One region of the Kitasatospora sp. CMC57 genome, then DNA from elsewhere that is predicted to be linked to it. Evidence: predicted binding sites of a transcription regulator. Region 1 holds the regulator's gene; the other holds the start of a gene.
What was found. The regulator HspR, encoded in region 1, represses chaperone genes until heat shock. The targets are predictions, from matches to a motif close to TTGAGNNNNNNNNNCTCAA.
Positions count from the first base shown of each region.

Region 2: the regulator HspR is predicted to act here: its motif matches at 7,407-7,425, upstream of lon (endopeptidase La).

Region 1 covers NZ_AP035881.2:3,466,512-3,478,278, forward strand. Annotated here, with positions in the region: gene ACKUU6_RS15280 (sugar phosphate nucleotidyltransferase) at 1-956, opposite strand, end outside; gene ACKUU6_RS15285 ((Fe-S)-binding protein) at 1,187-3,397, opposite strand; gene dnaK (molecular chaperone DnaK) at 3,680-5,521, shown strand; gene grpE (nucleotide exchange factor GrpE) at 5,518-6,123, shown strand; gene dnaJ (molecular chaperone DnaJ) at 6,229-7,368, shown strand; gene ACKUU6_RS15305 (heat shock protein transcriptional repressor HspR) at 7,376-7,885, shown strand; gene ACKUU6_RS15310 (TrmB family transcriptional regulator) at 8,087-9,103, shown strand; gene ACKUU6_RS15315 (hypothetical protein) at 9,156-9,353, opposite strand; gene ACKUU6_RS15320 (hypothetical protein) at 9,712-10,335, shown strand; gene ACKUU6_RS15325 (LuxR C-terminal-related transcriptional regulator) at 10,352-11,305, opposite strand; gene ACKUU6_RS15330 (LuxR C-terminal-related transcriptional regulator) at 11,298-11,767, opposite strand, start outside.
Region 2 covers NZ_AP035881.2:2,764,763-2,776,529, reverse strand. Annotated here, with positions in the region: gene ACKUU6_RS12150 (multifunctional oxoglutarate decarboxylase/oxoglutarate dehydrogenase thiamine pyrophosphate-binding subunit/dihydrolipoyllysine-residue succinyltransferase subunit) at 153-3,902, opposite strand; gene ACKUU6_RS12145 (sensor histidine kinase) at 4,126-5,340, opposite strand; gene ACKUU6_RS12140 (response regulator transcription factor) at 5,424-6,161, opposite strand; gene ACKUU6_RS12135 (rhomboid-like protein) at 6,703-7,338, shown strand; gene lon (endopeptidase La) at 7,448-9,844, shown strand; gene ACKUU6_RS12125 (GtrA family protein) at 9,974-10,495, shown strand; gene xylA (xylose isomerase) at 10,503-11,690, opposite strand; gene xylB (xylulokinase) at 11,762-11,767, shown strand, end outside.

The DNA of each region.
Region 1 (11,767 bases):
GAGCTGCGCGCCCCCACGGTGGCGTACGCGCCGACGATGGAGTCCTTCACGAACGCGTCCGGGCCGATCACGGCGCCGGGCAGGATCACGCTGCCCTCGACGATCGCGCCGGCCTCGACCACCGCGTCCTCGGAGACCACGGTGCCGGAGCTGAGCACGGCGGCCGGATCCACCTCGGCACCCGGCAGCAGCAGCGCCTCGCCGGTCGGGCCCGGCACCGCCGGGGAGTCGACCAGGCCGAGCACCAGGTCGGCCGAACCGCGCACGAAGGCGCCGGGGGTGCCCAGGTCGAGCCAGTACGAGGTGTCCACCACGCCACGGACCAGCGCGCCGGTCTCCAGCAGCTCGGGGAAGGTCTCGCGCTCGACCGAGACCTCCCGGCCGGCCGGGATGCGGTCGATCACCGAGCGGGTGAAGACGTAGCAGCCGGCGTTGATCTGGTCGGTGACGATCTGCTCGGGCGTCTCCGGCTTCTCCAGGAACTCCAGCACCCGCCCGTGCGCGTCGGTCGGCACCAGGCCGAAGGCGCGCGGGTCCTCGACCCGGGTCAGGTGCAGCGTGACGTCGGCCCCGGCGGCCACGTGGCCGTCCCGGAGCGAGGCGATGTCCAGGCCGGAGAGGATGTCGCCGTTGAAGACCAGCACCGGCTCGTCGGGGCCGCAGGTGAGCCCGGAGGCGGCGTTGCGGATCGCGCCGCCGGTGCCGAGCGGCACCTCCTCGGTCAGGTAGACCAGTTCGATGCCGTACGGGCTGCCGTCCTGGAAGTGGTCCTCGAAGATCTCGGCCAGGTACGAGGTGGCCAGCACCACCCGGGTCACCCCGGCCGCGGCGGCCCTGGCGAGCTGGTGCGCGATGAACGGGACCCCCGCCACCGGCAGCATCGGCTTGGGGGTGTGGGTGGTCAACGGGCGCAGCCTCGTGCCCTTACCACCGACCAGCATGATCGCCTCGGTCACGGTCCGCGCCTCTCCCCTTGCCCCGTAGCCGTCACCGGCTGTTCCGGGGCGACCTACCTGTCCTGTACGGGGACCCGTACGACACGGGTCCCGCGCCCCACTGTATTTCCTTCCAAAGCCGCCCCGTTCCGGCGGGGTTGCGACACGTACCGACGCACCGCTCAGTTGCCTGAACGGCACCGGCCCCGGCTGCCCCACCGAGGGGCGCCGGGGCCGGTGCTGACGTGCGGTCAGGCCTCGACCGGCTCCGGTTCGGCCGGCAGGGCCTTCACCGAGTCCAGCAGCAGCTGGGCCACGTCGACCACCTTGAGGTGTTGCTTGGCGGCGCCGTCGTTCTTCTTGCCGTTCACCGAGTCGGAGAGCATGACCAGGCAGAACGGGCAGGCGGTGGAGACGATGTCGGGGTTGAGCGACAGCGCCTCGTCCACCCGCTCGGTGTTGATCCGCTTGCCGATCCGCTCCTCCATCCACATCCGCGCACCACCGGCGCCGCAGCAGAAGCCGCGCTCCTTGTGCCGGTGCATCTCCTGCTGGCGCAGACCGGGGACCTTGTCCATGATCTCGCGCGGCGGGCTGTAGACCTTGTTGTGACGGCCCAGGTAGCAGGGGTCGTGGTAGGTGATCAGACCCTCGACCGGGTTGACCGGGAGGAGCCTGCCCTCGTCGATCAGGTGCTGCAGCAGCTGGGTGTGGTGGATCACCTCGAAGTGCCCGCCGAGCTGCGGGTACTCGTTGGCGATGGTGTTGAAGCAGTGCGGGCAGGTGGCCACGATCCGCTTGGTCGGGGCGTCCTCCAGCGCGGCGTTCAGGGTCTCGACGTTCTGCGCGCCGAGCATCTGGAACAGGAACTCGTTGCCCAGGCGGCGCGGGGAGTCGCCGGAACAGGTCTCCTCCTTGCCGAGGATGGCGAACTTCACGCCCGCGGTGTGCAGCAGCTCGGCGAAGGCCTTGGTGGTCTTCTTCGCCCGGTCCTCCAGGGCGCCGGCGCAGCCGACCCAGTAGAGGTACTCGACCTCGGCCGGGTCGATGTCCTCACCGATCACCGGCACCTCGATGCCGGTCTCCTTCTTGAGCTCCTTGACCCAGTCGAGCCTGGCCTTGGTGGCCATGCCCCACGGGTTGCCCTTGTTCTCCAGGTTCTTGAGCATCGTCCCGGCCTCGGTCGGGAAGGAGCTCTCGATCATCACCTGGTACCGGCGCATGTCGACGATGTGGTCGATGTGCTCGATGTCCACCGGGCACTGCTCGACGCAGGCGCCGCAGGTGGTGCACGACCACAGCACGTCCGGGTCGATGACGCCGTTCTCCTCGGCGGTGCCGATCAGCGGGCGCTCGGCCTCGGCGAGTGCGGCGGCCGGCACGTTCGCCAGCTGCTCGGGGGTGCCGGTCTCGTTGCCCTCGGCGTCCTTGCCGCCCCCGGCCAGCAGGTACGGCGCCTTGGCGAAGGCGTGCTCCCTGAGGCTCATGATCAGCAGCTTCGGGGAGAGCGGCTTGCCGGTGTTCCAGGCCGGGCACTGCGACTGGCAGCGGCCGCACTCGGTGCAGGTGGAGAAGTCGAGGATGCCCTTCCAGGCGAAGTGCTCGACCTGGGAGACGCCGAAGACGGCATCGTCGGCCGGGTCCTCGAAGTCGATCGGCTGCCCGCCGCTGGTCATCGGGCGGAGTGCGCCGAGCGCGACGCCGCCGTCCTCCTCGCGCTTGAAGTAGATGTTGAAGAACGCCAGGAAGCGGTGCCAGGCCACACCCATCGAGGGGTTGATGCCGATGGTGGTCGCCCACGCGAACGAGATGCAGATCTTCAGCATCGCGAACAGGTAGATCAGGTTCTCCAGGGTGCCGCGCGACAGGCCCTTGAAGGCCAGCACCAGCGGGTAGGAGACGAGGTACGCCGCCTCGTAGTGGTCGGCGCCCGCGAGGGCGCCCTCCAGGCCGCGCAGGATCATGATGCAGAGGCCGATGCCGAGGATCGTGTACTCGACGTAGAAGGCCTGCCAGGCGATCGACCCGGCGAACCGCGACTTCCGCCCGGCCCGGCCCGGCAGGCTGAGCAGCCGGATCACCATCAGGGTGGCGATGCCCAGCGTGGTCAGCGTGCCGACCAGCTCGGTGAAGATCTCGAACGGCAGCCAGTGGCCGATCACCGGAATGACCCACTCGGCGTCGAAGAGCTGGCCGAAAGCGGTCACCAGGGTGGAGACCAGGGTGAAGAAGCCGACCGCGACGAACCAGTGCGCGACGCCGACGACGCCCCACTTGTTCATCCTGGTGTGGCCGAGGAACTCGGCGGCGACCGTCTTCGTCCTCTGCACGGGGTTGGCACTACGGGTGGAGTCCGGCGCACCGGTCTTCACCACCCGGTAGATGTACGCGGCCGCGCGGGCGGCGAGCGCGGTGCCGATCACAGTGGTGACCAGCGAGATGACGATCGCTGCTAGCTGCATCGGCTCTCCGTCTCCAGCGGCTGGGTGTAGCGGGCTCCCTTGAGTGTACTCATCAGTAACTTTCAGGGGTGACGCGCCGGAGACTACCGCGCGCCAACACCCGTTCAGAAGACGCTCAAGGTATGGCGGCAGTCACTAAGGACAGACTCACCCTTACGGCGCAGTCCTGCCGACGCGTGCGCAGCAAAGTTGAGCGCCCCTGGCTCAGGGCTGTTGACGCACACGATCGGGTCGTGCATCCTTGAGCCTGTAAAGCTCAACTTCTTCATGGAGGTACCAACGATGGCACGCGCGGTCGGCATCGACCTCGGCACGACGAACTCGGTCGTCAGCGTTCTCGAAGGCGGTGAGCCCACCGTCATCACCAACGCCGAGGGCGCCCGGACCACGCCGTCCGTCGTCGCCTTCGCCAAGAACGGCGAGATCCTGGTCGGCGAGGTCGCCAAGCGCCAGGCGGTCACCAACGTGGACCGCACCATCCGCTCGGTCAAGCGCCACATGGGCACCGGGTGGAAGATCAACCTGGACGGCAAGGACTTCAACCCCCAGCAGATCAGCGCCTTCATCCTGCAGAAGCTGAAGCGCGACGCCGAGGCGTACCTGGGCGAGACGGTGACCGACGCGGTCATCACCGTCCCGGCGTACTTCTCCGACTCCGAGCGCCAGGCGACCAAGGAGGCCGGTGAGATCGCGGGCCTCAACGTCCTGCGCATCGTCAACGAGCCGACCGCCGCCGCGCTGGCCTACGGCCTCGACAAGGACGACCAGACCATCCTGGTCTTCGACCTCGGCGGCGGCACCTTCGACGTCTCGCTGCTGGAGATCGGCGACGGGGTCGTCGAGGTGAAGGCCACCAACGGTGACAACCACCTCGGTGGTGACGACTGGGACCAGAAGGTCGTCGACCACCTGGTCAAGGTCTTCCAGTCCGGTCACGGCGTGGACCTCTCCAAGGACAAGATGGCGCTCCAGCGCCTGCGCGAGGCCGCCGAGAAGGCGAAGATCGAGCTGTCCTCGTCCTCCGAGACCTCGATCAACCTGCCCTACATCACCGCGTCGGCCGAGGGCCCGCTGCACCTGGACGAGAAGCTCACCCGGGCGCAGTTCCAGCAGCTGACCGCCGACCTGCTGGAGCGCTGCAAGACCCCGTTCCACAACGTCATCAAGGACGCCGGCATCGCGCTGTCCGAGATCGACCACGTGGTCCTGGTCGGTGGCTCCACCCGGATGCCCGCCGTCGCGGAGCTCGTCAAGGAGCTGACCGGCGGTCAGGACGCCAACAAGGGCGTCAACCCGGACGAGGTCGTCGCCATCGGCGCCGCGCTGCAGGCCGGTGTCCTGAAGGGCGAGGTCAAGGACGTCCTGCTGCTCGACGTCACCCCGCTGTCCCTGGGCATCGAGACCAAGGGCGGCATCATGACCAAGCTGATCGAGCGCAACACCACGATCCCGACCAAGCGCTCCGAGATCTTCACCACGGCCGAGGACAACCAGCCGTCCGTGCAGATCCAGGTCTACCAGGGCGAGCGCGAGATCGCGGCGTACAACAAGAAGCTCGGCATGTTCGAGCTGACCGGCCTGCCGCCGGCCCCGCGTGGCCTGCCCCAGATCGAGGTCACCTTCGACATCGACGCCAACGGCATCATGCACGTCGGTGCCAAGGACCTGGGCACCGGCAAGGAGCAGCGGATGACCGTCACCGGCGGCTCCGCGCTGCCGAAGGACGACATCGAGCGGATGATGCGCGAGGCCGAGCAGTACGCGGAGGAGGACCACAAGCGCCGCGAGGCCGTGGAGACCCGCAACCAGGGCGAGCAGCTGGTCTACTCGACCGAGAAGTTCATCGCGGACAACACCGAGAAGCTCCCCGAGGACGTCAGGACCGAGGTCGAGACCGCGATCGGCGAGCTCAAGGAGGCCCTGAAGGGCGAGGACATCGCGGCCATCCGCGAGGCCACCGAGAAGGTGTCCACCACCGCCCAGAAGCTCGGCGCCGCGCTGTACGCGCAGAACGACGCCGCGGGTGCCGCCCCGGCCGGTGACGCCGCCGGTGCCGCCAAGGACGACGACGTGGTCGACGCCGAGATCGTCGACGACGAGAAGCCCAAGGGTGGTGCGGCATGACGGAGAAGCCGCAGGGCGGCGAGCCCGGCGACGACTCCGCCGCCGAGGAAGCCGTGCTGAAGGCCGCCGAGGAGGCCGTCGCGGGTGCGGGTGCCGACGAACTCTCCGCTGCCAAGCGGGAGTTGGCCGAGCGCACCGGTGACCTCCAGCGTCTCCAGGCCGAGTACCAGAACTACCGCAAGCGGGTCGAGCGGGATCGTCTGACGGTTCGTGAGATCGCGGTCTCCAACATCCTGGAGGCCCTGATCCCGGTGCTGGACGACATCGGCCGGGCCCGCGAGCACGGCGAGGTCACCGGTGGCTTCAAGTCGGTCTCCGACAACCTGGAGACCGTGGTCGCCAAGCTGGGCCTTCAGCAGTTCGGCAAGGAGGGCGAGCCCTTCGACCCGACGCTGCACGAGGCGCTGATGCACAGCTACTCCTCGGACGTCACCGAGGACACCTGCGTGCAGATCCTCCAGCCGGGTTACCGGATCGGTGAGCGGATCATCCGTCCGGCCATGGTCGCCGTCGCGGAGCCCCAGCCGGGGACCCAGAGCACTGCCGCGCCGGATGCCGACTCGTCGGACTCCGACAAGGCCGACGGTGCCCCGGAGAGCTGACCGAACGAGCGCTGCGGAGCCGTCCGTCGTCCTGGACGGCGGACGGCTCCGCAGCGCCGTCTCCGTACGAGCAACAGCGAACGACGCCGGGAGGTGGCAGCAGCCATGAGCGCGAAGGACTACGTGGAGAAGGACTACTACAAAGTCCTCGGTGTGCCCAAGGACGCCACCACCGCCGAGATCAAGAAGACCTACCGGAAGCTCGCCCGCGAGTTCCACCCCGACGCCAACAAGGGTGACGTCAAGGCGGAGGACCGGTTCAAGGACATCTCCGAGGCGTACGACGTCCTGTCGGACGACAAGCGCCGCAAGGAGTACGACGAGGCCCGCACGCTGTTCGGCAACGGCGGCTACCGGGCCGGCGGCCCGCAGGGCGGCAGCTTCGACTTCGGCGACCTGTTCGGCAACAGCCCGCAGGGCGGTGGCGGGGTCGGCGACATCTTCGGCGGCCTGTTCAACCGGGGCGGGCGGCAGCCGCAGCCGCGCCGGGGCGCCGACGTCGAGACCGAGGTGACGCTCGCCTTCGAGGAGGCGGTGGACGGTGCCACCGTCCCGCTCCGGATGACCAGCCAGGCCCCCTGCCGGGTCTGCGCGGGCACCGGGGCCAAGGCCGGCACCACCCCCCGGGTCTGTCCGACCTGCGTCGGGGCCGGCACGGTCAGCCGGGGCCAGGGCGCCTTCGCGCTGTCCGAGCCCTGCCGCGACTGCAAGGGCCGCGGCATGCTGGTCGACGACCCCTGCACGGTCTGCCACGGCAGCGGCCGGGCCTCCTCCGCCCGCACCATGCAGGTCCGGATCCCGGCCGGGGTGCAGGACGGGCAGCGGATCAGGCTCAAGGGCAAGGGCGCCCAGGGCGAGCGCGGCGGCCATCCCGGTGACCTCTACGTCACCGTGCACGTCGACGCCCACCCGGTGTTCGGCCGGAAGGCCGACAACCTGACCGTCACCGTGCCGATCACCTTCCCGGAAGCCGCGCTGGGCGGCACCATCGAGGTGCCGACGCTGAACGGACCACCGGTCAAGCTCAAGCTCCCGGCCGGGAGCGCCAACGGGCTGACCATGCGGGCCCGCGGCAAGGGCGCCACCCGCACCGACGGCACCCGCGGCGACCTGCTGGTCACCGTGGAGGTCGTGGTCCCCAAGCACCTCGAGGGCGAAGCCCTGGAGGCCCTGGAGCAGTACCGCGAGGCCACCGCCTCGGACGACCCGCGAGCCGCCCTCTTCAAGGCGGCAGAGGGAGCGTGATGACCCGATGACCCCCGACAACCCGATCGGCCCGGGTCCCGGCCTGGGCGAGGGCCTCCCCGGCGGCCCACGGCTGGGCCGCCCGCGCCAGGCCGCGACCCACTACGTCCTGACCGAGGACACCCCGGTCTACGTGATCTCGGTCGCCGCCGAGCTCTCCGGCCTGCACCCGCAGACGCTCCGCCAGTACGACCGGCTCGGCCTGGTCTGTCCCGACCGCACGGCGGGCCGCGGCCGCCGGTACTCCGCCCGCGACATCCAGCAGCTCCGCGAGGTCCAGCGGCTGTCCCAGGACGAGGGCATCAACCTGGCCGGCATCAAGCGGATCATCGAGCTGGAGAACCAGGTCCTCGCCCTGCAGTCCCGGATCGGCGAGCTCGCCGACTCCCTGGAGGGCGCCGCCTCGGCCCTCCAGCAGCGGGAGGCGGCGGTGCACGCCTCCTACCGGCGCGACCTGGTGCCGTACCAGCAGGTGCAGCAGTCCAGCGCGCTGGTGGTCTGGCGGCCGAAGCGCTGACGCCCGCCCGAAAACAAGCCGCCGGCTTTCCCGTCGTCAGGGGGGAGCCGGCGGCTTGCTGTTGGTGGGAGAGTTCGAAATCGCGGCGAGTTCCACAGCAGCGGCGAAAGGCGGGGCCGTCCGGGACATATGCCGCCTAAGATCCCGTCCAAGGGTTCCGGCCCTGACGCAGAATGCCTGAGCCGACCAAGGAGCCACAAGATGAGTGAGACGGCTGAACCCGGTATCACCTCAGGTGGACCGGGCATGCTGTCCCCGGAGGCGCGCGCACTCTACCGCTCGGTCCTGGACGCAGACGGGCGCCTCGCGGACGGCGACCGGGGGCCCGCCGACGGGGCTCCGCTGGACGAACTGCTCAGGATCGGGCTGCTGGTCCCCGACACCGACGAGCCGGGCGTTCTGGTGGCCGTCGATCCGCGACAGCTCTCCGAGGGCCTGACCGCGAGCTGGCAGCGGAAGGCGCTGGACCTGCTGATACGGGCCGCCGCCCTGCCGGGCGACCTGCACGACCTGGCAGAGGCTTACCACACCGCCCCCGAGCAGGAGGGCGGGACGATCGAGTACATCCGCGGCAAGGTGCTCATCAACCAGCGGGTCCAGCAGCTGGTGTCCGCCGCCGCGGAGGAGATCCTCGCCGCGCAGCCGGGCGGACCGCGCCCTTCGGAGGCGCTGGCCGGAATCATCGACCGGGATCTGGAAAGGCTCCGCCGGGGCGTTGTGCTCCGTACGATCTATCACCCCAGCACCCGGTATCACGCACCGACCAGGGACTACGTCGCGGCCATCACCCAGGCCGGCGGAATGGTGCGGACCCTGGACGAGCCGTACACCCGATTGATCATCATCGATCGGCGCACCGCGATCATCCCGGTGGCCGATGATCTGAACCTGGCCGCGTTCATTCACGACCAGGCCGTCATCAGTTACGTGCTGGAAGAGGTATTCGAGCGCAACTGGAGCCGAGGGCTGGACTTCGACGGTGCGCGCGCGGTTCCGCCGCAGGTGGTCTCCCGGATGCGGCAGACGATCATCGACCTACTGCTCGAAGGCGTGAATCACCGAGTGATCGCCCGCCGACTCGGAATCAGCGAGCGCACTCTTGCCCGGCATCTCGCCGAGATGCGGGAGGACTACCACGTGGAGTCGCTGTTCCAACTCGGCTTCGTGCTGGCCCGCTCGACGCACGGCGCGGCCGACGAGCCGACCGTGATCGACTGACCGGCTGCCGGCCGAGCCGGCCCGCCGCTTCCCGGTGGAAGCGGCAGCCGGATCAGTTCCAGATCGTGTCGTCAAGCAGCGAGGCCTTGGTCAGCGAGACGGTCGCGACCGGCGCGTCCGGGGACATGGCAGCCGCCCGCGAGGTGTTCCAGATGGTGTCCGCGGACGCCGTACCCGTCCCGGCCAACACCGCCACGCCAACTGCCAGCGGGACCAGAACGAAGCCAACAATTCGGCGTACAGAGGACATCAGGCTCTCCTTGTCGACGGAACTGCTCCAGCAGCACGTTCCACCAATTCGAACATCGCCCCACATAATGCCGGATAGTCCGCGAGCTGTCACCGGAGGGGTGGTGGCCAAGTGCGTCATCTCTCTGCCAGGCACAGAGATGCCACCGCGTGGCAGTGGACGACAGTCGGCCGTTCCGGCGACGATCAGTGCACCCTCAACCTCATCGGCGAGGGATGGCAGCGGGGGCGCCACAAACTGGCATGAACACGGTCATATTGTTCTGTCCTGAACGAATGCACAGCAGCATTCTCGATAACCACACACACTGCCCGCTGGGATTCGGCAGTCCCCGGTCAGCCTTTCTTGCGGAGTCGTCATGAGTGAGCCCTACCTGCGCAACCGCGCCGTTCCGACCCCCGAGGGTCGGCGCGCTCGGGTCTTCCTGGCCGCGCCGCTCATGCGGCTGACCGGGCCGGCCGACAGTGTGGTGACACTGGCCAGCCGGACCAGGCTGACCACCCTGCGCTCCACGCTGCTGAAGAGCGGCGCCGCCGTCTACAGCGCGCACCACAGCGACGCCTGGACGGTGGCCGGCCGCGCGCCGGAGCCGCGGGTGCCCTCCGACTTCCGGGCGCTGCAGACCGCGGACCTGGTCTTCGCCTACGTCGGTGCGCCGCTCTCCGCCGGCGTCGCGCTCGAGCTCGGCTGGGCCTCCTCGCTGCGCAAGCCGGTGGTGCTCCTGGTGGACGAGGCGATCACCCACAACCCGCTGATCGCCACCATCGAGCAGGTCGCTCCGGTGCTGCCGCTGGTCTTCGACGACACCTGGTCGCAGGACGCCCTGCGGCACACCGTGGAGACCGCGCTGGACTGGGCCGGCATGGCCCTCTCGCTCCGCGAGGGCTTCTGGACCGCACCGACCGAGGCCTTCCCGAACCCGCGCCAGGAGCCGCCGGTCTCCGGTTTCGGCTACTGGGCGCCCGGCGTCGCCACCGGCTGAGCGGATGGTGGGGCGGTCAGCCCGCCGGGACGTCCTCCGCCCCACGCATCTGCCAGCCGAGCTGGAACAGCGTCTCGGCGTCGTGGAGTTCGCGCAGCCGGGCGATGTGCCCGGCCACGGTGCGCTCGCTCAGGCCGAGCCGGCTGGCGATCATCCGCTGGGTCAGCCCCTGGGTGAGCATCCGGCCGACCTGCTCGTGCACCTGGTCGCCGACTGCCTGCCACGGCACTCGTTCGGCCCGCTCCCAGTCCCGCTCGAAGCCGCTGACCAGGAACGACACCACGGCCGGGTCCTCCACGATGGCGGCCCGCGTGTGGTCGGCGGACGCCGAGATGACGGCCGTCGTCCGGTCGTAGATCAGGATGCGGCTGAACGGCTCGTCCAGGACGCGTACCCGCGCACCCCACTCGCTCACCGTCGCCGCGTACTCCGCCGTCGGACCGTCCGCCCTGGCGGCCCCCTGGTACAGCACGTGCAGCACCCCGCCGCCCTGCACGAAGCGGCGGGTCCGGTCCATCCCCACCCTGACCTGGTCCATCGGCCTGGCCCCGCCGGGGTGCGCGGCCAGCAGTTCGTCCCTGCGGTCCACGTCGAGCTGGACGATCCTGGACCGAATCTGCTCCATGTCCGCGATGTGCAGCACCGTGCTGGTGCTCTCGATCCGGCGCGGCACCGCGTCGTAGGCGCGGGTCAACTCACCCAGCACGTCCGGCACTTCATCGGCCTGCCGGAGCGCTCGGACGCCCGCCGAACGGAGTTCGGCACCGCGCTGCTCGGCAACGGTGCGCGGGTTGACGGCGGTCAGCATGGCGTCCCGCGTGTGGTGAACCAGCAGGCCGAGTTCGAGCAGTCGCAGCACCGTCCCGGCGTCCTGGGCAGCGACGTCACGGAACAGGACCCGGCCGCCCTGGGCCAACACCTCGGCGTAGAGGGCGCGTTCGACCGCGCCGGGCAGCGGCAGGTCAGGCATCGCGGCCGCCGCGGAGCAGCCAGCCGAGCTGGAACAGCGTCTCGGCCTCGTGGAGTTCACGGAGCCGGGAGATGTGCCCGGCGACGGTGCGTTCGCTGAGGCCGAGCCGGGAGGCGATGGTGCGCTGGGTCAGGCCGGCCGCGAGCAGGCGGCCGATCTGCTCGTCCACCGGGCGTTCGTCCGCGCAGGCGTCGGCGTCGCTCCACCTGACGCGTTCGGCGCGGGCCCAGTCGCGCTCGAAGCCGCCGACCAGGAAGGCGACCACGGCCGGGTCCTCCACGAACGCGGCACTGCTGTGGTCGGCGGCGGCCGGGACCACCGCGACGGTCCGGTCGAAGATCATCGCACGTTTGAATGGCTCCCCCAACACCCTTACCCGCATGCCGAGTTCGCCGATAGCGATGGCGTAGCGCACGGTCGGCTGGTCGGTCCGGACGCAGGGTTCGTAGAGTGCCCGGACGG
Region 2 (11,767 bases), 700 kb from region 1:
TGACCGGCCCAGGATAGTCGGGGCCGCTGGTCCGTGGCCTTGGCGTCGTCCGCGGCGAAGTCGCAGCGGCAGGCCACTGGGGACCCGGGACGACCACGGGCCCCGCCCGCCGCCGGAGCGGAGGACGGGGCCCGTGGCCACCGGACGGAGCGTCAGATCGCGAAGATCTCGTCGAGCAGCGCCTGCTGCTCGGCACCGTGCCGCTTGGCCGAACCGACCGCCGGGGCGGACGAGGCGGTGCGGGCGACCCGGCGCAGGCGGGCGGCGCCGGCGCTGCGGCCCACGACGACCTGGAGGTGGTCCACCAGGTTCATCGCGATGAACGGCCAGGCACCCTGGTTGGCCGGCTCCTCCTGCGCCCAGACGAACTGGACGTTGTCGCCGTACTTGGCCAGCTCCTCCTGGAGCTCGGCCACCGGCAGCGGGTAGAGCCTCTCGACCCGGACGATCGCGGTGTCGGTGACCCCGCGCTCGGTACGGGCCGCCTCGACGTCGTAGTAGAACTTGCCGGCCGTGATGACCACCTTGCGGACGTTCGCCGGGTCGACGGTGGTGTCACCGATGACCGGACGGAACGAGCCCGAGGTGAACTCCGAGGTGGCCGAGGCCGCCGCCTTCAGACGCAGCATCGACTTCGGGGTGAAGACGATCAGCGGCTTGTGGTGCGGGTTGTGCGCCTGCCAGCGCAGCAGGTGGAAGTAGTTCGACGGCAGGGTCGGCATCGCGACCGTCATGTTGTCCTGCGCGCACATCTGCAGGAAACGCTCCGGACGCGCGGACGAGTGGTCCGGGCCCTGGCCCTCGTAGCCGTGCGGAAGCAGCAGGGTGACGCCCGAGTGCTGGCCCCACTTCTGCTCGGCGGAGGCGATGTACTCGTCGACCATGGTCTGCGCGCCGTTGACGAAGTCGCCGAACTGCGCCTCCCACATGACCAGCGCGTTCGGCCGGGTCAGCGAGTAGCCGTACTCGAAGCCCATCGCCGCGTACTCGCTGAGCAGCGAGTCGTAGACGGTGTAGCGGGCCTGGTCCTCCGTCAGGTACAGCAGCGGGGTGTAGTCCTCGCCGGTGACCCGGTCGATCAGCACCGCGTGGCGCTGGCCGAAGGTGCCGCGGCGGCTGTCCTGGCCGGCCAGCCGGACCGGGTGACCCTCCATCAGCAGCGAGCCGATGGCGAGCGTCTCGCCCATGGCCCAGTCGATGGTGTTGTCCTCGACCGAGGCGGTGCGGCGCTGCAGCTGCGGCAGCAGGCGCGGGTGCACCGTCAGCCACTCCGGCAGGTTGCTCTGCGAGGCGGCGATCCGCTTGACCATCTCCTCGGAGATGCCGGTCTGGATGTTGACCGGGAAGTCCGCCTGCGGCTTGCCGTTGGCGGCCGGGGCCTGCGCCGAGGCCGCGTCGCGGACCTCGGAGAAGACCTTCTCCAGCTGGCCCTGGAAGTCCTGGAGCGCCTGCTCCGCCTCTTCCATGGTGATGTCGCCGCGACCGATCAGGCCCTCGGTGTAGAGCTTGCGCACCGAGCGCTTCTTGTCGATCAGGTCGTACATCAGCGGCTGGGTGAACGACGGGTTGTCAGCCTCGTTGTGACCGCGACGGCGGTAGCAGATGAGGTCGATCACGACGTCCTTGTGGAACTCCTGACGGAACTCGAAGGCCAGCCGCGCGACGCGGACCACGGCCTCCGGGTCGTCGCCGTTCACGTGGAAGATCGGCGCCTCGATCATCCGCGCCACGTCGGTGCAGTACATCGACGAGCGGCTGCTGGCCGGGGCGGCGGTGAAGCCGACCTGGTTGTTGACCACCAGGTGGATGGTGCCACCGGTGCGGTAGCCGCGCAGCTGCGACATGTTCAGGGTCTCCGCGACGACGCCCTGGCCGGCGAAGGCCGCGTCACCGTGGATCTGGATCGGCAGCACCGGGAAGGTGGTGCCGCCCTGGTCCAGCACGTCCTGCTTGGCGCGGACGATGCCCTCGACCACCGGGTCGACGGCCTCCAGGTGCGAGGGGTTGGCGGCCAGCGAGACCTTGATGGTCTCCCCGTCCAGACCGGTGAAGGTCCCCTCGGAGCCCAGGTGGTACTTGACGTCGCCGGAGCCGTGCATCGACTTGGGGTCGAGGTTGCCCTCGAACTCGCCGAAGATCTTGCCGTACGGCTTGCCGACGATGTTCGCCAGCACGTTCAGCCGGCCGCGGTGGGCCATGCCGATCACGGCCTCGTCGAGACGGTGCTCGGCCGCCGCGTCGATGGTCGCGTCCAGCAGCGGGATGAGCGACTCGCCGCCCTCCAGCGAGAAGCGCTTCTGGCCGACGTACTTCGTCTGCAGGAAGGTCTCGAAGGCCTCGGCCGAGTTCAGTCGGCGCAGGATACGCAGCTGCTCCTCGCGCTCCGGCTTGGTGTACGGCTTCTCCAGGCGCTCCTGCAGCCACTTGCGCTGCTTCGGGTCCTGGATGTGCATGTACTCGATGCCGACGGTGCGGCAGTACGTGTTGCGCAGCAGGCCGAGGATGTCGCGGAGCTTCATCATCTTCTGGCCGCCGAAGCCGCCGACCGCGAACTCGCGCTCCAGGTCCCACAGCGTCAGCCCGTGCTGGACCACGTCCAGGTCGGGGTGCTTGCGCTGCTTGTACTCCAGCGGGTCGGTGTCGGCCATCAGGTGACCGCGGACCCGGTAGGAGTGGATCAGCTCCATGACGCGCGCGGTCTTGTTGACCTCGTCGTCGTGGGTGGTGGCGACGTCGGTGGCCCAGCGGACCGGCTCGTACGGGATCCGCAGCGACTCGAAGACATCGTCGTAGAAGTTGTGCTCGCCGAGCAGCAGCTGGTGGATCGTGCGCAGGAACTCGCCCGAGGCCGCGCCCTGGATGACCCGGTGGTCGTAGGTCGAGGTCAGGGTCATGATCTTGGAGATGCCCAGCTTGGCCAGGGTGTCCGGGGACGAACCCTGGAACTCGGCCGGGTACTCCATCGCGCCGACGCCGACGATGGTGCCCTGGTTCTGCATCAGGCGCGGCACGGAGTGCACGGTGCCGATGCCGCCCGGGTTGGTCAGTGAGACGGTGACACCGGTGAAGTCGTCCATCGTCAGCTTGTTGGCGCGGGCCCGGCGGACGATGTCCTCGTACGCCTGCCAGAAGCCGAGGAAGTCGAGCGTCTCGGCCTTCTTGATGGCCGCGACGACGAGTTGGCGGTCGCCGTTCGGCTTCACCAGGTCGATGGCGAGGCCGAGGTTCACGTGCTCGGGCTTGACCAGGTAGGACTTGCCGTCCTCCACCTTGTAGCTGTGGTTCATCCCGGGGCTGGCCTTGATGGCCTGCACCAGGGCGTACCCGATCAGGTGGGTGAAGGAGACCTTGCCGCCACGGGCGCGCTGCAGGTGGTTGTTGATGACGATGCGGTTGTCGATCAACAGCTTGGCCGGCACGGCGCGCACCGACGTCGCCGTCGGGACCTCCAGGGAGGCGTCCATGTTGGTGGCCACGGCCTTGGAGGGGCCGCGCAGCGGGATCAGCTCGGGGCCCGACCCCGCGACCGGCGCGGCAGCGGCCGCAGGGGCCGCCTTCGGCGCGGGCGGCGCGGCCGGAGCGGCTGCCAGTGGCGCGGGCGCCGACTGGACCGGCGCGGCCACGGGGGCGGCGGCCGGTGCAGCGGGGGCGGGCGCCGCCTGAACAGCAGCAGGGGCAGGGGCGGCAACGGCGGTCGGCGTGGGGCCGACCTGGGTCGCGGCCTGGGTCACTGGAGTCACCTCGGTACCGGGCTTGTAGTCGGCGAAAAAGTCCCACCAGGCTCGGTCTACCGAGTTCGGATCCTGGAGGTACTGCTGGTAGATCTCGTCGACGAGCCACTCGTTGGGGCCGAAGCCAGTGGAGCTTGCCGAGCTGACGGGGGTTTCAGGGTGTGGCGACACGGGGCAACCGCCCTCTTCCGCTTCCTTTTGGGATGGTGGACAGCGGGGATTAAGGCTACGCCTACGATCACTGATCGCGCAGTCCTCCTGGGCCAGGCGTCACCCAGATCACAGTGCCGGCCGGTGGTTTGGCTGAAACTGTGCGTTAGAAAGTTCCAACGACGGGGAAGCGATCGCTTCCCTGAACGGTGGAAATCCCCTCATACAAGGACATTATTGCAGGTCAGTGCAGGCGCGCTGGACCAGCTGCAGTCCCCGCTGCGGGAATGTCCCAGTTCGGTGACAACTCCTGGTCGGACGGTACCCCGCCGGGCAGCGTGACCACGATCCGGCAGCCCCTGGCGGTCTCGGCCACGCCGATCCGCCCGCCGTGCAGATCCACCGCCCAGCGGGCGATCGCCAGCCCCAGGCCGGTGCCGCCGTCGCTGCCGGGGCCGAGCGCGGTGGCCGTGCCGCTGCGGCCGAACCGCTCGAAGACCCGCCCGCGGTCCTGCTCGGGGATGCCGGGCCCCTCGTCCTCGACCTCCAACTGCAGGGCGCCCGGGCCCTCGCCCGCCATCGCACGCACCGTCACGGTGCCGCCGATGGGGGAGTGCTTGCAGGCGTTGTCGACCAGGTTGGCCACCACCTGGTGCAGTCGTTCGGGATCGGCCACCGCGGCCAGCGCGGGCGGGCGGACCTCCAGCGCCAACCGGACGTCCTCGCGCCGCCCGTACGCGCCGCCGGCGGTCGCGCCGTCCACGGTGAGCCCGCGCAGCACGCCGTCCAGGAACGGGCGGACCTCGAAGCTGCGGGCGTCCAGCGGCACCACGCCGTCGTCCAGCTTGGACAGGTCGAGCAGGTGGCTGACCAGGCGTCCGAGCCGCTCGGTCTGCTCCAGCGCGGCACCGAGGGTCTTCGGATTGGGCTGGACCACGCCGTCCACCACGTTCTCCAGGACGGCGCGCAGCGCGGCGATCGGTGTGCGCAGCTCGTGCGAGACGTTGGCGATCAGCTCGCGGCGGTGCCGGTCGGCGGCCTCCAGGTCACCGGCCATCCGGTTGAAGGTGGTGGCCAGCTCGCCGATCTCGTCCCGGGAGGTCACCACCACCCGGCTGCTGTAGTCGCCCTCGGCCATGGCCCGGGCGGCGGCGGTCATGTCGCGCAGGGGCGCGGTCAGACCGTGGGCCAGGAGCTGCATGAAGAGCAAGGAGGCGATCATCGAGAAGATCATGATGATCCGGATCTGGGTCTCGGACCGGATCGCGACCACCACCATCAGGCTGGCCAGGAAGACCGAGACGATCACCAGCAGGGTCAGCTTGCCCTTGATCGAACGGACCGGGTCCAGTGGTCTGATGTCGGCCCAGAGCCGAGTCGCGGCCCGGCTGGCCAGGCCGCGGCGGGCCGGATCGTTCGCACTGCGCGGTGCGCCGTTGCGTTGCTGTGGAAAGGTCATGTCGCCTCTGCGTCGTCCCCCGCGAGACTCGCCGGTCGTGCTGACGAAGCGTGGGCCCCCCGGTGGCCCTGCTCCGTGCGCGACTAGGAGAGCGGTGCTTCCAGGGCGTACCCGACGCCGTGGACGGTTCTGATCCAGCTGGCACCGATCTTCCGGCGCAGCGCCTTGACGTGGCTGTCCACCGTGCGGGTGCCCGAGGCGTCGGTCCAGTCCCAGACCTCGGCGAGCAGCTGCTCCCGGGTCAGCACCGCTCGCGGCTGGGCGGCCAGGCAGGCCAGCAGGTCGAACTCGGTCGGCGTCAGGTGGACGTCGCCACTGCCGATCCTGACCCGGCGCTGCACGTGGTCGATCTCCAGCTCACCGAACCGGAGGCTGCCCAGGGCCGGTGTGCGGGCGGCCTGCTGGGCCCGCTCGACCCGGCGCAGCAGCACGTTCACCCGCGCCGCGAGCTCGCGCATCGAGAACGGCTTGGTCATGTAGTCGTCGGCACCGACCCCGAGGCCGACCAGCAGGTCGGTCTCGTCGTCGCGGGCCGTCAGCATCAGCACCGGCACCGGGCGCTGGGCCTGGATCCGACGGCAGACCTCCAGGCCGTCGAAGCCGGGAAGCATCACGTCCAGCACCACCAGGTCGGGCTGCCAGGTGTGGAAGCCGTCGACCGCGCCGGGGCCGTCGTGCGCCACCGCGACCTTGAACCCCTCGGCACCGAGCCGGGCCGCGATGGACTCCGCGATGGTGGGCTCGTCCTCGACGACGAGTACTCGTCGCTGAGTGCTCACCGCAGTGCTGCTGTTGATGGTCTCTTGCTGAATTTCAGTCACGGTCACGCCACCGCCCCCAGGGCTGCGGCCCGGCTGCCTGTGGGGACAGCGGGGTCCGCTCGTAGTCGTCTTGTCTCCGTCGTGACGGACCTGTGTCAGGCCCGCCCGGGTCACCCGGACCGTCCGCCGAGGTCTCGGGTTCCGAAGGGATGCACGGGTGTGGTCCGTGCACCGCTCGGCACTGTTCGCAGCGTACGGACACCGCGAGCATCCCGGCAGGTGAACCGGGTGGAACCGGCCTGTGGGCCGGTGCCGGTCCTGCCGGGGGTGAGGCACGGGGCGATACCTTACCCGGCGAAAATATCGCCCGTAACGGTGCGTATGCCGTCGAAGGGATGGCAGACTCCTCAGGACAACGGCTGCTTGTCCGTAAACAAAGGGATGGTCCGGACCAAGGGGTGTGCTGGTTCGAACCATGTTCACAGCGGATTCACAGCGCGCTCCCAGGACTGCGAAGTACCGTGAGCACGACAAGTCACATGGTGACACGAGTCGGGTGGTGGGTGGAATGGCGGATCTGCGGTCACGGTTGCGCAGTTTCGTGCCCACGCCCCGCCGCAACCCCTTCGCACTCGGGTACCTCGCCGTGCTGCTGGCCACCACGCTGTACGCCCGGGTCGGCGATCCGGAGCTGGTGCACCGGCTCCAGGCGTTCTCCAGTTCCGATGCCCACAACCTGCTCGACCACCCGGTCCGGGCGCTGCTCCTGAGCGGGCTCTGGGTGGCCGGGCCGGTCTGGATGCCGTACTTCTGGGCCTTCGCCCTCACCGTCGCGCCGCTGGAGCGCCGGATCGGCGCCGCGCGCACGGTCGGCGTGCTGGCCGCCGGGCACGTGCTGGCCACCCTGCTCTCGCAGGCGGCGGTCGGGCTCGCGGTCTCCACCGGCCGGCTCGCCCCCGGGGCGCTGGACAGTGTCGACATCGGTGTCAGTTACGGCGTACTGGCCAGTTTGGGCGCGCTGGCGTCGCTGCTGCCGGGGCGTGCCCGCCCGCTGGTGCTGGCCGGGGCGGCCACCATGACGGGCTACCAGTTCCTCTCCGAGACCGAGCTCGTCAGCCGGGTCGGCCACCCGTCCGCGCTGCTGATCGGCGTGGCCGTCGGGCACTTGCTGCGCGGGGGCGGGGGGCGGCTCCCGGTCCGTCGCCTGGTCCGCCGGCTGGCGCCCTCGCGGGCCTGAGTCCGGCTCGGCCCCCGCTGATCGCTCAGGGCGAACAGTGGCGGGGGAACAATCGACCGGTGCCAAACCTTAGTCAGGTCAACTCAACTTCACTGACTGGGGAGAGATCATGGCATCGACGTCCACACCGCTCGCTCTGCCCGTGCTGCCGCTCGACGACGAGGTGGTCCTGCCCGGCATGGTGGTCCCGTTGGACCTGTCGGACACCGAGGTGCGGGCCGCTGTCGACGCAGCCAGGGCCGGTGTCGGCGGCGGGGCCAAGCCCCAGGTGCTGCTGGTGCCGAGGCTGGACGGCTCGTACGGGGCGGTCGGCACGCTGGCCACCGTCGAACAGGTCGGCCGGCTGGCCGACGGCGACCCGGCGGCCCTGGTCCGGGCCGTCCGCCGGGTCCGGATCGGCGCCGGGACGACCGGTCCGGGGGCGGCGCTCTGGGTGGAGACCGGGCCGTTCCGCGAGTCCGACCCCGGGCTGCCGGTTGCCGGGCGGGCCGCAGAGCTGGTGAAGGAGTACAAGGCGCTCTCCACCCAGTGGCTGCGCAAGCGCGGCGCCTGGCAGATCGTCGACCGGGTGGCCCAGATCGAGGACGTCGGTGAGCTGGCCGACAACATCGGCTACGCCCCCTTCGCCACCACCGAGCAGAAGCTCAAGGTGCTGCTGGAGGCCGACCAGCTGACCCGGCTCGAGTACGCGCTCACCCTGCTCCGCGACCACCTCGCCGAGGAAGAGGTCAACGACACCATCCGCAAGGACGTCGAGGAGGGCGTGGCCAAGCAGCAGAAGGAGTTCCTGCTCCGCCGTCAGCTGGACGCCGTCCGCAAGGAGCTGGCCGAGCTGAACGGCGACCCGGCCGACGAGGAGGACGACTACCGGGCCAGGGTCGAGGCGGCCGGGCTCCCTACGAGGGTCCGCGAGGCGGCCCTCAAGGAGGTCGACAAGCTGGAGCGCTCCTCCGACCAGTCGCCCGAGGGCTCCTGGATCCGCACCTGGCTGGACACCGTGCTCGAACTGCCGTGGAACACGCGGACCGACGATGCGTACGACATCGCGGGTGCCCGCGCGGTGCTGGACGCCGACCACGCCGGGCTGGGCGACGTGAAGGACCGGATCGTCGAGTACCTGGCGGTCCGCAAGCGGCGGGCCGACCAGGGCCTCGGCTCGGTGGGCGGGCGCCGTGCGGGTGCGGTGCTGGCGCTGGTCGGGCCGCCCGGGGTGGGCAAGACCTCGCTCGGCGAGTCCGTGGCGCGGGCGATGGGGCGCGAGTTCGTCCGGGTGGCGCTCGGCGGTGTACGGGACGAGGCGGAGATCCGCGGGCACCGGCGCACGTACGTCGGCGCGCTCCCCGGGCGCATCGTGCGGGCGATCAAGGAAGCCGGTTCGATGAACCCGGTGGTGCTGCTGGACGAGATCGACAAGGTCGGCTCGGACTACCGGGGCGACCCGGCGGCCGCCCTGCTCGAGGTGCTCGACCCGGCGCAGAACCACACCTTCCGGGACCACTACCTGGAGGTCGAGCTCGACCTCTCCGACGTGGTGTTCCTCGCCACCGCCAACGTGCTGGAGTCCATCCCCGAGCCGCTGCTCGACCGGATGGAGCTGGTCAGGCTGGACGGGTACACCGAGGACGAGAAGGTCGTCATCGCCCGCGACCACCTGCTGCCGCGCCAGCTGGAGCGGGCCGGGCTGACGGCGGGTGAGGTGACGGTCGACGAGAGCGCGCTGCGGAAGCTGGCCGGGGAGTACACCCGGGAGGCCGGCGTCCGGAACCTGGAGCGGTCGATCGCCCGGGTGCTGCGGAAGATCGCGGCACAGAGCGAACTCGGCGAGCGCGAACTGCCCGCCGCGATCGGTCCGGACGAGCTGCGCGCGCTGATCGGGCGCCCGCACCACACCCCCGAGGCGGCCCAGGAGCCGGAAGAGCGGCGCACCGCCGTGCCCGGTGTGGCGACCGGCCTGGCCGTGACCGGCGCCGGAGGCGACGTGCTCTACATCGAAGCCTCGCTGGCGGACGCGGAGACCGGTTCCACCGGCCTGACGCTGACCGGGCAGCTGGGCGACGTGATGAAGGAGTCGGCGCACATCGCCCTCTCCTACCTGCGGTCGCGCGGCGCCGAGCTGGAGCTGCCGGTGACCGGGCTGCGCGAGCGCGGCATCCACCTGCACGTCCCGGCCGGGGCCGTCCCCAAGGACGGGCCGAGCGCGGGCATCACCATGACCACCGCCCTGGCCTCGCTGCTCTCCGGCCGGAAGGTGCGGACGGACGTCGCGATGACCGGCGAGGTGTCGTTGACCGGGCGGGTGCTGCCGATCGGCGGCGTGAAGCAGAAGCTGCTCGCGGCCGACCGGGCCGGGGTCACCACGGTGATCATCCCCAAGCGCAACGAACCCGACCTGGACGACGTCCCGGCGGAGGTGCTCGCGCGGCTCACGGTGCACCCGGTGGCGGACGTGCGGGAGGTGCTGCGGTTGGCCCTGGAGCCGGCTGAGGTGCTGGTGGCCGCCGCGTAGGGCTGGTGCGGCCGCACGGGCCGTAGGGAACCGGCCGGCTACGGCCCGGGGGCCCGGACTCGCACGAGTCCGGGCCCCCGGCGTGTGCCGGGCCGGGGTGACGGGACAGATGCGTGCGAAACTGCCGAAATGCCGTCACCTACCCAACGGGTGCTGTCCCGGGTCCCGCTCCGGTTCCGGCCGTTCCTGGTCCGGTACCGCAGGCCGGTGAAGTTCCTGCTGGTGGGCGGGACGTGCTTCCTGCTCACGATGGGTCTCAACTACGGGCTGCGGCAGACCGTGTTCGCGGGGAAGCCGGTGGTCGCGCTGACCGTCGCGACCGTGGTCGCGACGGTCGTGTCGTACGTGCTGAACCGTCAGTGGTCGTTCCGGGCGTACGGGCGGCAGCGCGAGGCGGCGCTGTACCTGCTGGTCAGCGGGCTGGCGGTGCTGGTGAACGATGCGCCACTGGTGGTCTCCCGGTACCTGTTGGAGCTGCGGGAGCCGCACGTCACCGCGTCCGTCGAGGAGACCGCCGACTTCGTCAGCGGGATGATCGTCGGGACGTTCCTGGCGATGCTCTTCCGGTACTGGGCGATGAAGCGGTGGGTCTTCACCCGTCGGGCCGATCTGCTGCCCGCCGACCGGCCCCGGTCGGGGGCCGGTCGGTGACGGGTGGTCAGAGGCCGAGCAGGTGGTCCAGGGCGAGCTGGTCGAGCTGCTCGAAGGCCATGCCGCGCTTCGCGGCCGCCTCGACGTCGAAGTCCTCGAACGCGGAGCGGTCGGCGCGCAGGGCGGCGAGGCCGTCCTCGGCGGTCGGCCGGGCCAGCTGGTCCAGACGGGAGGCGGTCAGCGCGGCCCGGACGGCGGGGTCGCTCCGGAACGCGGCGGCCTTCTGCTTGAGGGCCAGGTAGTTGCGCATGCAGCCGGCCGCCGAGGCCCAGACGCCGTCGAGGTCCTCGGTGCGCGGCGGCTTGAAGTCGAAGTGCTTGGGGCCGTCGTAGCCCGCGCTCTCCAGCAGGTCCACCAGCCAGAACGCCTGGCGCAGGTCGCCCGCGCCGAAGCGCAGGTCCTGGTCGTACTTGATGCCGGACTGGCCGTTCAGGTCGATGTGGAAGAGCTTGCCGTGCCACAGCGCCTGCGCGATGCCGTGCGGGAAGTTCAGACCGGCCATCTGCTCGTGGCCGACCTCCGGGTTGAGGCCGACCCGGTCCGCGTACTCCAGCTCGTTGATGAAGGCCAGCGCGTGGCCGATGGTGGGCAGCAGGATGTCGCCGCGCGGCTCGTTCGGCTTGGGCTCGATCGCGAACCGGATGTCGTACCCCTGCTCGGTGACGTACTCGCCGAGCAGGTCGAACGCCTCCTTCAGCCGGTCCAGCGCGACCCGGACGTCCTTGGCGGCGCCGTGCTCGGAGCCCTCGCGGCCGCCCCAGGCGACGTAGGTGGTGGCGCCGAGCTCGGCCGCCAGGTCGATGTTGCGGATGGTCTTGCGCAGCGCGTACCGGCGCACGTCGCGGTCGTTGGCGGTGAACGCGCCGTCCTTGAAGACCGGGTGCGTGAACAGGTTCGTGGTGGCCATCGGCACCTTGAGGCCGGTGGTCTCCAGGGCCTGCCGGAACCGCTTCACGGCCTGGTCGCGGTCGGCCTCGCCGGAGCCGAACGGGATCAGGTCGTCGTCGTGGAAGGTCACGCCGTACGCGCCCAGCTCCGCCAGCCGGTGGACGGTCTCCACCGGGTCCAGGGCCGGACGGGTGGCGTCTCCGAACGGGTCGCGGCCCTGCCAGCCGACGGTCCACAGTCCGAAGGTGAACTTGTCCGCAGGGGTGGGGGTCAGAGTGCTCACGGTGGCCTCTCCTCTATTCGTCATGGCAGAAAACAAACTAGTATCCGGGCGCGCCACCGGGAAGAGGTGGCGGACGACTAACAAGGGCGGGCGGCATGGCG